3 regions of the Flexivirga sp. genome follow, and region 2 is predicted to be linked to each of the others. Evidence: predicted binding sites of a transcription regulator. Region 2 holds the regulator's gene; each other region holds the start of a gene.
The links. The regulator HrcA, encoded in region 2, represses chaperone genes, less so after heat shock. The targets are predictions, from matches to a motif close to TTNGCACTCGNNNNNNNCGAGTGCNAA.

Region 1 (5,430 bases), on a different contig from region 2:
CGCCGTCGACCCGGCGGACCAGGGCCCCGCTCAGACCGGCGCGGATGACCGCCCGGTCGGCCTCGTAGAGGAAACCGTGCAACCGGTCCAGCCGCGCCGGCTCGGGGTTGGCGCCGGTCGCGTCGCGCTCGAGCACCTCGTGCGCGAACTGGTCACTGACCACGACCGCCGACCGACCCGTGTCCCACGCGGCGTCGTTCCACCACAGCACACACTCCAGGACTTCGCCGTCGTAGGACGTCCACTGCGCCTGGGTACCCAGCGGGATCGCCGCGTGCGGGAAGGAGGGCGAGAGTTTGACGCCCGCCGCGGCGGTGGCCGCGCCCAGCTCGCGCACCAGGTCCCAGGAGGGGGCCAGCTGATCGAGCCTGAAGGTCCGTCGCGTCCGCCCCTGCAGGTCGCTCACCCCCGGTGTACGGCGCGCCGGGTCCAGCCAGACACCGATGGTCCGGGCGGCCTGCGCCGTGGGGACGGAGACGTGCTCGGCCAGGCCGTGGCGCACCTTCGCGTGCGCCCACGAACGCAGGTTGAATTCCGCGACCCCCGCAGTGACCTCGTCCGCGTCGACCGCGGTGACCCGCAGGCCGGCGACGGCGAAGGCGCGAGCGTCCGCGCCGACTCCGCAACCCAGGTCGAAGACCTGGCGGGTGCCCGACGCGCTGAACCGTCGCGCGTGCAGCTGGGCGATCTGACGGCGGGTCGCCTGCTCCAGCCCGTCGACGGTGAAGAGCATGCCGTGCGCCGCAGTGCCGAACTTGCGCTCGCCGCGCGCCCGCAGCCGGGACTGGGTCAGCGCCGCAGCGACCAGGTCGGCATCGAAACCCTCGGCCCGCAGCCGGTCGGCCAGCGTGAACGCGGCCGCCTCGTCATACGGCGGCAGGGACGCCAGCAGAGCCGCGCCCTCGCCACTGACCAACCGGGCCAGCAGGGCGGGCGTCACCGGGCATCACTCCGCGCGGTCGGGGCACCGTGCACACCTCTCATGCGGTTAAGTGTCCCGCATGAAGCGGCTTCGATTCGGTCCGGCGCGGACGGTTGTCGTCTTCTACGCGATCACGGTGACGATCGGCACCCTGCTGCTGGCGTTGCCGTTCACCACGTCGGGGGAGGGGAAGGCCGCGTTCGGCACGGCGCTGTTCACCGCGGCCAGCGCCACCTGCATCACCGGTATGTCGCCGGTCGACGTGGCCACCTATTGGAATCCCGTGGGTCACGTGGTGATCCTGCTGCTGGTCCAGGCCGGCGGCCTCGGGATCGTCACCCTGTCCGCACGGTTGCTGCAGTTGCTGCACGGGCGGATGGGCATCGAGGGCACGCTTGCCGCCCAGGCGGACTCGCACACCGACTCGCCGGCCCATGCACGGTCGATGATCCGGGTCATCGTGCGGTTCTATCTGTTGCTCGAGGCGCTGTTGGCGGTGCTGCTGACGCTGCGGCTGCGGTTCTCGTATGGCGAGAGCACCGGCCGGGCAGCGTGGGAGGGCGTCTTCCACGCCGTGTCTGCCGTGAACAACGCCGGTTTCACGCTGTACACGCAGGGTGCGGCGAAGTTCGCGGGCGACCCGTGGGTGCTGGCGATGCTGTGCGGCGGCGTCTTCATCGGCGGACTCGGCTACCCGGTGTGGTTCGAGCTGATGCGCCGGCGCCGGCCCAAGCAGTGGTCGATGCACACGCGGTTGACGGTCTACGGCTCGGTGATCCTCTTCCTCGTCGGCCTGGCGGCGTTCCTGGCCTTCGAGTCGCACAATCCGGCGACCCTGGGTCCGCTGGGCTTCACCGATACTTTGTGGAACTCCATCGGCGGTGCCGTCTTCCCCCGCACGGCCGGCTTCAACACGGTCGATTACACCCAGGTGCGCCCGGAGACGATGGCGATCAACTATGTGCTGATGTTCATCGGCGGCGGCAGCGCCGGCACCTCCGGCGGCATCAAGGTGTCGACCTTCTTCCTGCTCGGCGCCGTGATCATCTCCGAGGTCCGCGGCGAGCCGCAGGCCCGGGTGGGCCGCCGCGCCATACCGACGGCGGTGCAGCGGCAGGCGCTCACGGTGGCGCTGCTCGGTGTCGGCACCGTCATGGTCGGAATGATCGTCATCCTGACGCTCAGCAAGCAACCGATGCAGCTGGTGCTGTTCGAGACGATCTCGGCGTTTTCCACCACCGGGCTGTCCACCGGCCTCACCGGCCTGCTGCCGGAGGCGGCGCACTTCGTGCTGATCGCGTTGATGTTCATCGGCCGAGTCGGCACGATGACTGTCGGCACGGCACTGGCCATGCGCCGCAGCAAGCGGCGCTACCAACTACCGGAGGAGTTCCCCATTGTCGGCTAAACGGCGTCACGCCGCGCTGGACGAGCACAGCGTGCTGGTCATCGGCCTCGGCAGGTTCGGCACCGCGGTCGCGGCGACCCTCACCGAACAGGACTGGGACGTCGAGGCGGTCGACCACTCCCTGGAGCTGGTGCAGCGCTGGTCCGACGAGTTCACCCACGTCGTCCAGGCCGACACCACCGACATCGAGGCACTGCGGCAGATCGGCGCCGGGGACTTCGAGCGAGCCGTCGTGGCCATCGGTTCCAACCTGGAGGCCAGCATCCTGACCACCGCCAACCTTGCCGACCTCGGCGTGCCGAGCATCTGGGCCAAGGCGATGACCAAGCAGCACGCGCGCATCCTGCAACGGATCGGCGCCCACCATGTCGTGCTGCCCGAGCGCGAGATGGGCGCCCGCATCGGGCGGCTGCTGGTCGGCTCGCTGACCGACTACTTCGAGCTGGAGAGCGGCTTCGGCATCGGTCGGATGGCGTGCTCGGCCAAGTTCGCGGACAAGACGCTCGCCGAGCTCAACCTGCGCGGCAAGTACGGCGTCACGGTCGTGGCCGTGAAGCATCCCGGCGAGGCGTTCGCGGACGCCCGGCCGGAGACGGTCATCGGCAAGGGCGATCAGCTGGTGATCACCGGTTCGACCGAGCGGCTCCAGCAGTTCTCCGGGCGGGCATCTGGTCAGTAGAGTCGAACTGCGAACCGCATCCGTCCCATGGAAGGCCGCCCGTGCGCGAGATCGTCGTCTTCTCCGGATCAGCCCACCCCGCCCTCGCCGACAGCATCTGCACCCACCTCGGGGTGCCGCGGTCGTATGTCGAGCTGAAGCGCTTCAGCAACGACTGCCTGCAGGCCCAGTTGCTCGCCAACTGCCGCCAACGCGACGTCTACCTGGTCCAGCCGTTGGTGCCGCCGACGCAGGACCACCTGATGGAGCTGCTGCTGATGATCGACGCCGCGCGCGGCGCGTCGGCCGAGCGCATCACCGCCGTCATTCCCTATTTCGCCTACGCCCGCTCGGACAAGAAGGACGCCTCGCGGATCTCGCTGGGCGGCCGGCTGGTGGCCGACCTGCTCGCCGCGGCCGGGGTGCACCGGGTGATCACCATGGCGTTGCACGCACCGCAGGTGCACGGCTTCTTTTCCACGCCGGTCGACCACCTGACCGCGATCGGGGAGCTGGCGCAACACTTCCGCGCCGGTGACGACCTGAGCGACGCGGTGATCGTGTCGCCGGACTTCGGCAACGCCAAGACGGCGCAGCAGTTCGCCCGGCTGCTCGGCCTGCCGGTGGCGGCCGGGTCCAAGAAGCGCATCTCGGACGACAGGTCGTCATCGACACCATCGTCGGCGACGTCGACGGCAAGCGAGCCATCGTGCTCGACGACGAGATCTCGACGGGCGGGTCCGTCGTGGAGCTGCTGGACCGGCTGGGGGAGCGCGGCTGTACCTCCGCGGACATCGCCTGCACCCACGGGCTCTTCGTCGGCCCGGCGGTGGAGCGGCTGTCCGGGCATCCGCTGATCCGTCAGGTCGTCACCACCGACACGGTGCCGACACCGGCGAACTGGCCGCAACTGCAAGTGCGTTCGGTCGCGGAGTTGTTCGCCGAGGCGATCGCCCGGATCCATGCCGGTGAGTCGGTCAGCAGCCTGTTCGACGGTGTCGATCCATCGCACGCGCCGCCCGCCGCGACGCTGCCGTTCGGCTGAGCCGACGTCGCGCGGGCTCATCGTGAAGCCGTCGTGAAGGCGTGGTGAAGCCGTCGTGACGACATTTGGCACTCGAGTTGCATGAGTGCTAACGAACGCATAGATTCAGTGCTGGCACTCTACCTGGGACAGTGCCAACCGCATTTCGTGGTCGACCCCCGCGACGGCGCCCACGACGTGACGAGCACTGGATCCAGGGCACGCAACCACGGCCCGTTTGTCGGGCCCCTGAACAGGAAGGTCACACCGTGTCGGTGAACATCAAGCCGCTCGAGGACCGCATCGTCGTCAAGTCCGTCGAGGCCGAGCAGACCACCGCCTCCGGCCTGGTCATCCCGGACACCGCCAAGGAGAAGCCCCAGGAGGGCGAGGTCCTGGCCATCGGTCCCGGCCGCATCGACGACAACGGTCAGCGCGTTCCGCTGGACGTCGCTGTCGGCGACCGCGTCATCTACTCCAAGTACGGCGGCACCGAGGTGAAGTACTCCGGTGAGGAGCTGCTCATCCTCTCGGCCCGCGACGTCCTCGCAGTCGTCCAGAAGTAAGACCCCACGCATTGTGCGTATGACGCGCCCTAGCCCGCCATCAGGTAGGGCTAGGGCATCGTCATACGCTCCCCGATAGACGAAAGGCCAACCATGGCAAAGGAACTGGAGTTCAACGACTCCGCGCGCAAGGCGCTCGAGCGGGGCGTCGACGCCCTCGCCAACGCCGTCAAGGTGACGCTCGGTCCCAAGGGCCGCAACGTCGTCATCGACAAGAAGTGGGGCGCCCCGACCATCACCAACGATGGCGTGACCATCGCCCGTGAGGTCGAGCTGGAGGACTCCTACGAGAACCTCGGCGCGCAGCTGGCGAAGGAAGTCGCCACCAAGACCAACGACATCGCCGGTGACGGCACCACCACCGCGACCGTGCTGGCCCAGGCCATGGTCCGCGAGGGCCTGCGCAACGTCGCCGCGGGCGCCGGCCCGGCCGCGCTCAAGCGCGGCATCGACAAGGCCGTCGACGCGATCAGCGAGCAGCTGCTCGCCGACGCTCGCGAGCTGGAGGGCAAGGAAGAGATCTCCCAGGTCGCCGCTCTGTCCGCGCAGGACCAGACGATCGGCGGCCTGATCGCCGAGGCCTTCGACAAGGTCGGCAAGGACGGTGTCATCACCGTCGAGGAGTCCTCCACCGCCGAGACCGCGCTGGAATTCACCGAGGGCATGCAGTTCGACAAGGGCTACATCTCTCCCTACTTCGTCACCGACACCGAGCGCATGGAGGCCGTCCTCGAGGACGCCTACGTGCTGATCAACCAGGGCAAGATCTCGGCGATCGCCGACGTCCTGCCGCTGCTGGAGAAGGTCGTCCAGGCCGGCAAGCCGCTGCTGATCATCGCCGAGGACATCGAC
Region 2 (5,430 bases):
CGCACCAGCGGCGCAGCGCCCGCTCAAGCTCCTCGCCGAGGCGGTCGGTGCGGTCGTCGCCCAGATGCCGCCGATCCTCCCACGGCAGCAGGTCGTACAGCGGTGACCAATCGGTCGGGCGCACGCTGCCCGCGATCGACGCACGGGTGAGTCCCAGATAGGAGATCGAGACCGTGCGCCGGTCGTCGCTGGACCGGCCGAGGTCGGCGAACGTGTAGAGCTGCTCGACATACCCCAGATCGAATCCGCTGCGGCCGCGGGCGAACTTGCGAACTCCGGCCTGCAACGAGTCCTGTCCCGCGGTCAACGGTCCGGCCGGCAACGCGGGTGGTTCACCGGTCGCGAGGACCCAGGGCCGGCCGGCGTCGACGGCCAGTACGACGGCGACGAGCTCCGCCTCGAGCTTCATCCGCCGGCTCTCATGCAACGGCCGTGACGAAGTCGATGAGTTCCTCGACCCGACCGAGCAGCTCGGGCTGCAGATCGGTGTAGCTGCGGACCGTGCCGAGGATGCGCTTCCAGCCGTTCGCGACATCGGCCTGGCTCGCGTGCGGCCAGCCGAGTTCGGCCAGGACGCCGTGCTTCCAGGAGGTCCCGCGCGGTATGACGGGCCACTGCTTCCAGCCGAGCCGCTCCGGACGCACGGACTGCCACACGTCGACATACGGGTGGCCGAGCACCAGGACATCCTGGCGTGCCTCGGGTATGGCGAGGGCGTCGGCCACGATCCGGGCCTCCTTGGTACCCGGGACCAGGTGATCCACCAGGACGCCCATCCGGCGCTCGGGGGTCGGGCCGAACTCGCGGATGACCGCGCGCAGGTCGTCGACGCCGTTCAGCATCTCGACCACGACGCCTTCGATGCGAAGGTCCGCGCCCCAGACCTTCTCCACGAGCTCGGCGTCGTGCTTGCCCTCGACGAAGATGCGCGACCCGCGCGCGACCCGCGCCGTCGCATCGGTGACCGCACGCGAACCGCTGGCGGTGCGCGCTGCGGCGTCCCGGGCTGCCTGCAGCGCGGCCGCGTCCGAGCGCGAGGCGGCGGCCACCAGCTCGACCGGTTTGCCGTCGATGAGGAAACCCGGACCCATCGGGAAGGCGCGGCTGCGGCCGTGCCGGTCCTCCAGGTGCACGACCCGCATGCCGCCGGACTTCTCGACCGACACGACGGCACCGCACCAGCCGGTTTGGACCTCCTCCACGACCAGTCCGGGTTCGGCGGGAATCTGCGTCGAACGTCCCCGTGGCGGCTTGCGCCAGTCACCCGCGAGCACGTCGGTGCCATATCTGTCCGTCACGCCGGGAAGCGTAGTCGGGGATTCGGCTCGCTTGCGGGAGGCAAGTAGACTTGGCACTCGACATACCTGAGTGCCAGACGTAGGGCCCGGGCGAGTGAGGAGGTGACCGGTCATGAGCGACGAGCGCAGGCTGCAGGTGCTGCGAGCGATCGTGCAGGACTACGTGTCGACCTCCGAACCGGTCGGTTCCAAAGCGCTGCTGGAGCGTCACCAGCTGGGGGTCAGTGCGGCCACCGTGCGCAACGACATGGCCGCGCTGGAGGAGGACGGGCTGATCGCCGCGCCGCACACCTCCGCCGGCCGCATCCCCACCGACGCCGGTTACCGGCTGTATGTCGACAAGCTCAGCCAGATCAAGCCGCTCTCCCGGGCCGAACGCAATGCCATCGAGGCGTTCCTGGTGCGGTCGGTGGATCTGGACGACGTGATCTCGCGCACCGTGCGGCTGCTGTCGTCACTGACCGGGCAGGCGGCAGTGGTGCAGTACCCCTCGTTGAATGCCGCCAAGGTCCGGCACGTGGAGCTGGTGCCGCGCTCGGCGGACCGCCTCAGCCTCATCGTGATCCTGTCGACCGGTCAGGTCGAGCAGCGCGTCATCGACCTGGGCCGGACGATGACCGAGGCGGAATCCGACGAGCTGATCCATCAGTTGCGGGCCGGCCTCAACGACAGAAGCGCCGGCCTGCGTCGCGCGGTGGCGGCCGGCGCGTTGCGGGACTGGGCCGCAGGTCTGGCCGAGGACTCGTCGGATGCCCGCGTGACCGTGGTCGAAGCGGTGGCCGCCGCTCTGGCGGAGGAGCGCGAGGACCGCGTCGTGCTGGGTGGCACCGCCAACCTGGTGCGCTCCAGCGACTTCGCGCTCTCCCTCGGGCCGCTGCTGGACGCCCTGGAGGAACACGTCGTACTGCTGCGGTTGTTGACGCAGGAGGGCATCGAGCCGACCGAGGGCGTGGCGGTCCGCATCGGCACCGAGAACGCCATCAGCGGCCTCACCGGCACGTCGATCGTGACCACGGCATATGACGCGGGAAGCCTGGCGAGCCTGGGCGTCCTCGGTCCGACCCGCATGGACTATCCCTCGACCATGGCGGCGGTGCGTGCGGTCGCACGCTACGTCGCCGACATCCTGGAAAACTGACCTCGAACCGCACCAACAGCTCGAAGGAGCTTCGTGAACGACTACTACGGCGACCTGGGCGTCGCGCAGAACGCGAGTCCGGAAGAGATCAAGCGGGCCTACCGCAAACTGGCCCGCAAGCTGCACCCGGACGTCAACCCGTCCGAGGAGGCTTCCGATCAGTTCAAGAAGGTCGCGCAGGCGTATGACGTCCTCGGCGACGCCGAGAAGCGGCGTGCCTACGACATGGGCAACGATCCCTACGCGACGGCCGGTGGCGGCGCGGGCTACGGCCAGGGCTTCTCGTTCTCCGACATCATGGACGCGTTCTTCGGCGGTTCCGGCGCCGCCCAAGGCGGCCCGCGTTCGCGCACGCAGCGCGGCCAGGATGCTCTCATCGCGGTCGAGATCGACCTGGGCACAGCGGTTTTCGGTGGTGCGGAGGAGTTGACCTTCGACACGGCGGTCACCTGCTCGGTGTGCCACGGTGACGGGGCGCGGCCGGGCACCGGCAAGCACACCTGCGACATCTGCCATGGCAGCGGCCAGGTGCAGGAGGTGCAGCGGTCCTTCCTCGGCCAGGTGATGACCACCCGGCCCTGCCAGGCGTGCCGCGGTTACGGCGAGATCATCGACGACCCCTGCTTCAATTGCTCCGGCGAGGGCCGGGTGCGTGACCGGCGGACCATCACCGTCAAGGTGCCGGCCGGCGTCGACACCGGCACCCGCATCCAGTTGACCGGTGAGGGCGAGGTCGGCTCCGCCGGCGGCCCAGCGGGTGACCTCTACGTCGAGGTGCGGGTGCGCAAGCACCCGACCTTCCAGCGACGCGGCGACGACCTGCACTGTTCGGTCGAACTGCCGATGACCGCTGCAGCGCTCGGCACCGCGCTGCCGCTGGACACCTTCGACGGCGAGCGTGATGTCGAGATCCCGCAGGGCACCCAGCCGGGTGACGTCATCACGCTGCGCGGTCTCGGGGTGACGCACCTGCGCTCGCAGGTCCGCGGGGACCTGCTGGTCCACGCCAATGTGCGGGTGCCCACCAAACTCGACCCGCAGCAGGAGGAGCTGTTGCGGCTGCTGGCCAAGGAGCGTGGCGAGGAGCGCCCGGAGGCGCGCTTCGGCCGGGTCGAGAAGGGGCTGTTCGGCAAACTGCGGGACGCCTTCCAGGCCAAGTAGCCGCCGGTGACCGCACGCCTCTTCTTCGCGACCGTCGGTGCGCTGCATGCAGCCGCCGTCGGCGGCACCGTCACGGTCAGCGGTGACGAGGCACGGCACGCCGTGGTGGTCAGCCGCCTGGCGGTCGGCGAGACCGTGCAGGTGGCGGACGGATCGGGCCGGGTCGCCGAGGGCCCGATCGTCGCCGCAGCCCGGAACGGCTTGACCGTGCAGATCGCGACTCTTCGCGAATCCCACCGTCCGGCAACCCGTTTCGTGCTCATGCAGGCGCTGGCCAAGGGTGGCCGTGACGAGCAAGCCGTCGAGGCTTCGACCGAGCTCGGCGTGGACGCGGTCATCCCGTGGCAGGCCGATCGCAGCATCGTTCAGTGGCGCGGCGCCAAAGCGGACAAGGCGCACGCGAAATGGGAATCACTGGTCGTCTCGGCCAGCAAACAGTCACGCCGCCCGACCGTGCCGGACGTCGAGCCGCTGGTGACCAGCCGGAGCGCACCGGCACGCCTGCAGGATGCCGACGCCGTCGTCATACTCCACGAGGAGGCGGACGTCGCGATCGGCGAATTCGACGTGCCTGCAGGAGAAGTCGTCGTCGTGGTCGGGCCTGAGGGCGGGATCAGCCCCGACGAACTGACGGCGTTCGAGGCGGTCGGCGCTCGCGCCATACGCCTCGGGCCGACGGTGCTGCGTGCGTCCAACGCCGGCCCGACAGCGCTCGCGGTCCTGTTGGCCCGCAGCCGCTGGTGATCAGCCGGCCAACTCCTGCGAGATCGCCGGCGCCAGCCGCGCGAAGCCGGCCGCGCCGGCCGAGGTCAGCGCGAGTTCGCGCGGGCGCGGACCGTCGCAGACCCAGGCACGGTCCCGCGCGGCGGACAGGATGGCCGCACCGAGCGCGCCGGCCAGGTGCTCGCGCTGCTCCGTCCAGTCCAGGCAGAAGCGCAGCGTCGGCCGGTTCAGGGCCTCGACCGCCGCGAGATCCACGCCCCAGGACGCCAGGTGGTCCTGCGCTCCGGGCCCGAGCTCGAAGCGATCGGCCGGGACCGGTGCCGACAGGCGGTCGCCGACCCGGCGGCGGGTGTCGGCGTGTGCGTCGAGGGCGTGCAGCACACCCGTGTCGATCAGGGCGGCGGTGATCGCGACACCGAGCCGGCCGGCGAAGTGGTCGTAACAGGTGCGCGCCGTGCGCAGCCGTGCCATCCGGGTGCCCGTCCGCAGCGAGGTGATCGGGGGCAGCGGGGTCATCGCGATCAACGCCTCATAAGCGGCGGCCACTTGCGCGTCGGCCAGATAGTAGAAGCGGTGCCGACCACTCACCTCCACCTGGACGATCCCGGCATCGAGCATCCGCCGCAGGTGACCGCTGGTGGTCGCGGCGCTGACCCCGGCCTCCGTCGCCAGGCGCGACGCGGGCAGGCGCCGCCCGTCGATCAGTGCGCCGATCATCCGTGCCCGAGCACGGTCGGCGAAGACCGCGGCCACGTCCGCGACGTCCCGCTGCTGCTTCCCGGTCATGTCGCCATTCTGGCCGCCGGACGTTTCGCCGGCCACCGAAGCGTCCGCTCTACGGTTCGGTGAGCGCCGAAGGTTCACGGCCGCAGGCTGGTGCGTATGACGACAACGGAATCCGCACCGGCCGGCACGGCGCAGGGCGGGCGTGGCCGCAGCCTGCTCATCCTGTGCTCGGCGATGTTCCTGGTGTTGCTCGACGTGTCGATCGTCAACGTCGCGCTGCCCAGCATCGAGCGGGGCATGGGCGGCGGCACGGCCGGCGCGCAGGCGGTGGTCGACGGCTACACGGTGCCGCTCGCGGCGTTGTTGCTGACTGCGGGAACCGGC
Region 3 (5,430 bases), on a different contig from region 2:
CCCGATTGCCTTGGCAGATCAGCGTTTACGGCACGCTGGCCGCAGCCACCGTGCTGCTGTCGACCGGGCTGATGAACTCCCGCGTCCGGCTGCTGCTGCCGGCCTTCGTGGTGCTCGTCCCGATCGCGCTGGCGCTCGCGCAACGGTCCCGCACCACCCAGATCACGGTCGGCGTCGCGACGACCCTGACCAGCGCGTGGTTCGGGGCATACATGCTCGGGATCTATCCCTACGCCATCTGAGCCGCCCTCACACGCGACGGGCGAGGTGCAGCGTGACGTCGGCGTGCACATCGACCGCGTCCGGCAACACGTCGCCAATGGCGGCGAAGGCGGCCGCCCGGTCCTCCTCGCTCAGCACGAGGTATGCCGACACGGTCGACAGGTAGCCGATCCAGTCGGCCCTGGCGAAGGTCAATCGTTGTTCCAGGACGGTCTCGCGCAGGTCAACGAACCGGGCATCACCCACGAGCTCCGTTGCCGGCCAATGCATTCCGTCCGTCGAGGTGTCGACCGGCTTACCCGTGCCGGCTCCGAGTTCCAGGGCTGACCGGATCGGACGCGCGGCATACTCCCGGACGAGGTGCACGATCTCGTCCGGGTACTCCGGTCGGTGCTTCTCGTATGCCGCGGCCGCCCGGCCGAAACTCCGCGACCGTTCCTTCGTCATACCGATGACTGTTCCAGCAGTCCCTCCCCTCGGCGCGCAGCCCCCCGGTGTGGCCGTCAGGTCGGACGGGGGGGGCGTGCCTCCGGCAGCGGCGATTCGTCCTGGTGCGGGTATTCCTCGTCGGGGTCGGCGTCGACCGGCATCGACTGCTCGATCAGATCCGCCTCGTCGGCGTCGGCAGGCGGGTGGTCGCCGGCCCGAGAAGCGCTCCGACGTGCGCGCAGATGCGTGCAGATGGCCCGCATCCGACGTTCCAGGCGCGCGGTTTCGGGGCTCGGGTGGTAGCGGGCCGCGGCGCGTGCGTTGTTGAGGCGGTCCTCGATCCGTGTGAGTTCGGCGACCAGCTCCCGGATCGTCAGCGAGCGCAGGTCCGCTCCGCCGAGCTGACCTTCGCTCGTGGGCGTATTGATGGGTGTGGACATGAGAGCACCTTGCTGCGGAGAACGGCGGTGGCCGGGCGAACTCGGACGACATGAACGAGAGGATGAGATGCGGGCCGTGACGCCCGTGCCGAGTCGCGCCCGGCCACCTGAACTACCCAAGGATCACTGTGTCGTCTCTACTCATTCGCCTCCTTCCGTCGCGGTCCGGGACTGCTCCGACGTGCTCGTCACCAGCTTCTGGCCACTGTCCTGGCCGTGCGCGACACGGATCTGCCGTGGCTTGGCACGCTCGTGCAACGGGATGGTCAGATTGAGCACACCGTTGTCGTAGCTGGCGGCGATCCGTTCGGTGTCGATGTCGTCGCCGAGGGTGATCTGGCGCCGGTAGACACCGGCGAAACGTTCGCTGGTCAGCCATCGCACGTCGTTCTCGGGCGGCGGCGTCCGATGCGCGGTCAGCGTGAGCACCCCTCGGTCGACATTGACGTCGATGCTGCCGGGGTCCATGCCGGGCAGGTCGGCGTGCAGCACGTAGTTCTCGTCCACGCGGTACAGGTCGATCGGCATGAACTGCGGGGACCGGGCCGAGCCGGCACGCATGCCCAGCAGATTGCGGGCGAGAGCATCGAAGTCAGAGAACGAGTCAGAGCGCATAGCAACCTCCCACAAGATCCAAGGTTGCCTACCGATCACCCGGAGGCAACCGACCACGAATTCCTACAGAGCAGAAATTAGCACTCTCTGCCCGAGAGTGCCAGATCAACGAGGGCACTTTTTTCGGGTCGTTTCGGCGTCCTGAACCGACCGGTCGGTCGGCCGGTCAGCCGAGCAGCGAGCCGAGCCGGGGCTCGCCGTGGGCCGCCCGCACGGCGTGCAGCACCCGTTCGGTCGACCGGTCGATGTCGGTCCAGTCGTCCAGCGCCAGCCATTCGTACGACGTAGCCTCGCTGCCCACGTCGACCGCCGGTTCGCTGTCGCACCGCACCCGGAAGAGGACGTCGATGTGCCGCAGCGTCGTCTCGAACGTGGTCGCGACGACGTCACCGGGGTCGATCCGCAGGCCCGTCTCCTCCATCACTTCACGCGTGACGCTCTGGGCCGGGTGTTCGCCCTTCTCCACCAGCCCACCGGGCAGGCTCAGGCCGCGCCGATGACTCTGCCGCAGGGCGAGCAGCCGGCCGTCATACTCGATGAGTGCCACCGCACCGACGGTGAAGGTCGGCGACACAAGCCGCACGAACGGCCAGGACAGCGTCGCCGGCGTCAGGCGGAAGATCCGTAGTGCCAGCCGCCGCAGCGGCCCGACCTCTGTCGACGGCATCAGCCGACCTGCGCGGCAGCGGCGCGGCCCGCCGAGCGACCGGAGAAGATGCACCCGCCGAGGAAGGTGCCCTCCAGCGAGTTGTAGCCGTGCACGCCGCCGCCGCCGAAGCCGGCCGCCTCGCCGGCGGCGAAGAGGCCCTCGATCGGTTCACCGGTGGGACCCAGCACCCGGGACTGCAGGTCGGTCTGCAAGCCTCCCAACGATTTCCGGGTCAGCACGTGCAACTTGACCCCGATCAGTGGACCTGCAGCCGGATCGAGGATCCGGTGCGGTTTGGCGACCCGGATCAGCCGGTCGCCGCGATAGCGCCGCGCGCCGTGTATGGCGGTCAACTGCGCATCCTTGGTGAACGGGTTCGCGACCTCCCGGTCACGCTCGACGATCTGTCGCTGCACCGTCGCAGCATCCAGCAGCGGCTCCGGTGTCAGCGCGTTCATCCGATCGACGAGCGTCGAGATGTCGTCCGCGACAACGAAATCCGTGCCGTTGCGCTTGAACGCCTCGACCGGTCCGGGTGCACCCTTGCGCACTCGGGACGCGAGCAACTTGAGGTCCTTGTTCGTAATGTCGGGGTTCTGCTCGGAGCCGGACAGCGCGAACTCCTTCTCGATGATCTTCTGCGTCACCACGAACCACGAGTGATCGTATGGCGCCAGCTCGGGCCGGGTCCGCAGGTAGCGCAGGGTGCCCAGCGTGTCGAAACCGGGCAGGTACGGGTGCGGCAGTCGCCGCCCCAACGCGTCGAACCACATCGGCGAGGGCCCGGGCAGGATGCGGATCGCGTGCTGCGGCCACACCGGAGCCCAGTTGCGGATGCCCTCGACGTAGTGCCACATCCGATCCCGGTTCACCGTGCGTGCGCCGGCCCGCTCCGCGATGTCGATCATCCGGCCGTCGACGTACGCGGGCACGCCGGTGATCATCTCCCGCGGGGCAGTGCCCAGCCGCTGCGGCCACCAGTTGCGCACCATCTCGTGGTTGCCGCCGATGCCGCCGCTGCTGACGATCACCGCCTGGGCGGTCAGCTCGAAGTCACCGACCTCATCGCGGGACGACTGCTCACCGCGAGCGGCGTTGTCATCTGCGAGGATCCGGCCACGCACCCCGGTGATCGCGGAGCCGGTGCGGACCAGTTCGTCGACCCGGTGACGATGCAGGAAGCGCACCTGACCGGTCTCGGCCGCGGCGAGGGCCGCGGCGACGAAGGGCTGCACCACTCCCGTCCCGGTGCCCCAGGTGATGTGGAACCGCGGCACCGAGTTGCCGTGTCCGTCGGCGCGCCCGTCCCCCCGTTCGGCCCAGCCGACGATCGCCAGCCAGCTCATCCCGCGCTCCTTGAGCCAGGACCGCTTCTCGCCGGCCGCGAACTCGACATACGCCCGCGCCCACGTGCTCGCCCAGCTGTCCTCGTCGTCCAGCCGATCGAAGGCGGCACTGCCCTGCCAGTCCTGCCAGGCGAGCTCGGCCGAGTCCTTGATGCCCATCCGGCGCTGTTCCGGGGAGTCGACGAAGAACAGGCCTCCGAAGGACCACCACGCCTGCCCGCCCAGGTTCGCGGCGTTCTCCTGCTCGACGACGACGACCTTCTTGCCGGCCGTGATCAGTTCGCCCGCCGCGACGAGGCCGGCCAGACCTGCTCCGACGATGATGACGTCAGCGTCCATGGTGCACCTTTCGAAGTCGCGAACCCTCAACCTACTAGCCGGTATCACCGGCCGGCGGCGACGACCCGCGCCCCGGGCCCTCCGCGTGCTGTTGACTGGTCGCATGGCCGCGGACGACTTCGACACCACCGTCGAGCAGCTGTATGGCGGCCCCGCCGAGGAGTTCATCGCCCGACGCGACGCCGCCACCAAGAGCGCACGTACCGCAGGGGACAAGGAATTGGCGAAGCGGATCAAGGCACTGCGCCGGCCGACGACCGCGGCCGAGCTCGTCAATCGGCTGCACCGCGACGACGGCGAGAGCCTGGAGGAGTTGCTCGATCTGGGCGAGAGGCTGCGCGAGGCGCAGTCGGCGCTCGATGCCAAGGCGATGAAATCGCTGAGCGGCGAACGCAATTCGCTGATCACGCGGTTGGTGAAACAGATCACCGACGCGGCGGACGAGCCGGTGTCGACGGCAGTGCGGGAGCAGTTGTCCGACACGTTCACCGCCGCTGTCGCCGACGCGGACGCGGCCCACGCAGTGTCCAGTGGCCGCTTGGTGACCGGTCTGCGATACAGCGGATTCGGTGAGGTGGATCTGCGCGACGCGGTCGCCACGCCACTGCGCAAGCCGGCGGCAGCGCAGTCAACCGACACCGCGGACACCGAGGCAACGGACACCGAGGCAACGGACACCGACGACACGGCTGCCGCGGCGGAGGCGGCCGAGCGCGAGCGCCGGGCCGCGCAGCACGCCCTCTCCGAGGCTCGGGACGCCCTGGCAGCGGCACGGCGCGCGGAACGAGCGGCGCTGGAGTCGGCCGATCTTGCGGACCGCGCACTCGCGGCGGCGCGTCGCACCGCGCAGAGCGCCCGATCTCGCGCGGAAGCGGCGACCGCCGCCCGCACGGACGCCGAGGAGGCGATGTCGACAGCCGAGAAGGCGGCAGCTGCCACCACGAGCGACGAGTGACTACTGGGTGGTGAGCACCTGCTGGCAGTAGGAACGCAGGCTCTCGGAGTCCTTGTTGTATGTCGTGGGGTCGACGGACTTGCCGGCGAAGCGGTTGGCGGCCATCGTCTCCAGGTCGTTCGCGACCGCCTTGACCCGGGAGGTGAAGCCCTTCTGCCCCGCCTTGTCCTCCAACGTGCGCAGCGCCGTGGCGGTGGACTTGAAGTTGCGGGCGGCGGCGTCCAGCTTGCTCTTGGACTGCGAGTCGACCGCGGTGTTCCACTGGCTGATCGCGGCGTTGCTCTTGCTGTTGGCTGTCTTGCATGCGCCGACCGGGTCGGTCTTGACCGCGGGCGTGCTGCTCGTGCTGGCCTTCGCGCTGCCGGATGCGGAGGCCTTGCCCGAGGCGGAGCCACCGGCCGAGGAGCTCGAGCTGCCGAGGGCCGAGCGGCTGGC

Region 1: the regulator HrcA is predicted to act here: its motif matches at 4,099-4,125, upstream of groES (co-chaperone GroES).
Region 3: the regulator HrcA is predicted to act here: its motif matches at 1,784-1,810, upstream of ACTHL4_RS01635 (Hsp20/alpha crystallin family protein).

Annotation. Positions count from the first base shown of each region.
Region 1 is NZ_JBQCGS010000045.1:26,060-31,489, reverse strand. It holds gene ACTHL4_RS07650 (THUMP-like domain-containing protein) at 1-940, opposite strand, end outside; gene ACTHL4_RS07645 (TrkH family potassium uptake protein) at 1,002-2,330, shown strand; gene ACTHL4_RS07640 (potassium channel family protein) at 2,320-3,009, shown strand; partial or broken gene ACTHL4_RS07635 (ribose-phosphate diphosphokinase) at 3,051-4,033, shown strand; gene groES (co-chaperone GroES) at 4,282-4,578, shown strand; gene groL (chaperonin GroEL) at 4,672-5,430, shown strand, end outside.
Region 2 is NZ_JBQCGS010000057.1:8,976-14,405, forward strand. It holds gene ACTHL4_RS09540 (NUDIX hydrolase) at 1-409, opposite strand, end outside; gene ACTHL4_RS09545 (DUF3097 domain-containing protein) at 420-1,298, opposite strand; gene hrcA (heat-inducible transcriptional repressor HrcA) at 1,411-2,436, shown strand; gene dnaJ (molecular chaperone DnaJ) at 2,470-3,597, shown strand; gene ACTHL4_RS09560 (16S rRNA (uracil(1498)-N(3))-methyltransferase) at 3,604-4,341, shown strand; gene ACTHL4_RS09565 (ArsR/SmtB family transcription factor) at 4,342-5,106, opposite strand; gene ACTHL4_RS09570 (MFS transporter) at 5,203-5,430, shown strand, end outside.
Region 3 is NZ_JBQCGS010000012.1:6,467-11,896, forward strand. It holds gene ACTHL4_RS01620 (hypothetical protein) at 1-242, shown strand, start outside; gene ACTHL4_RS01625 (hypothetical protein) at 250-669, opposite strand; gene ACTHL4_RS01630 (hypothetical protein) at 726-1,091, opposite strand; gene ACTHL4_RS01635 (Hsp20/alpha crystallin family protein) at 1,233-1,706, opposite strand; gene ACTHL4_RS01640 (NUDIX hydrolase) at 1,873-2,373, opposite strand; gene ACTHL4_RS01645 (FAD-binding dehydrogenase) at 2,373-4,040, opposite strand; gene ACTHL4_RS01650 (hypothetical protein) at 4,144-4,995, shown strand; gene ACTHL4_RS01655 (hypothetical protein) at 4,996-5,430, opposite strand, start outside.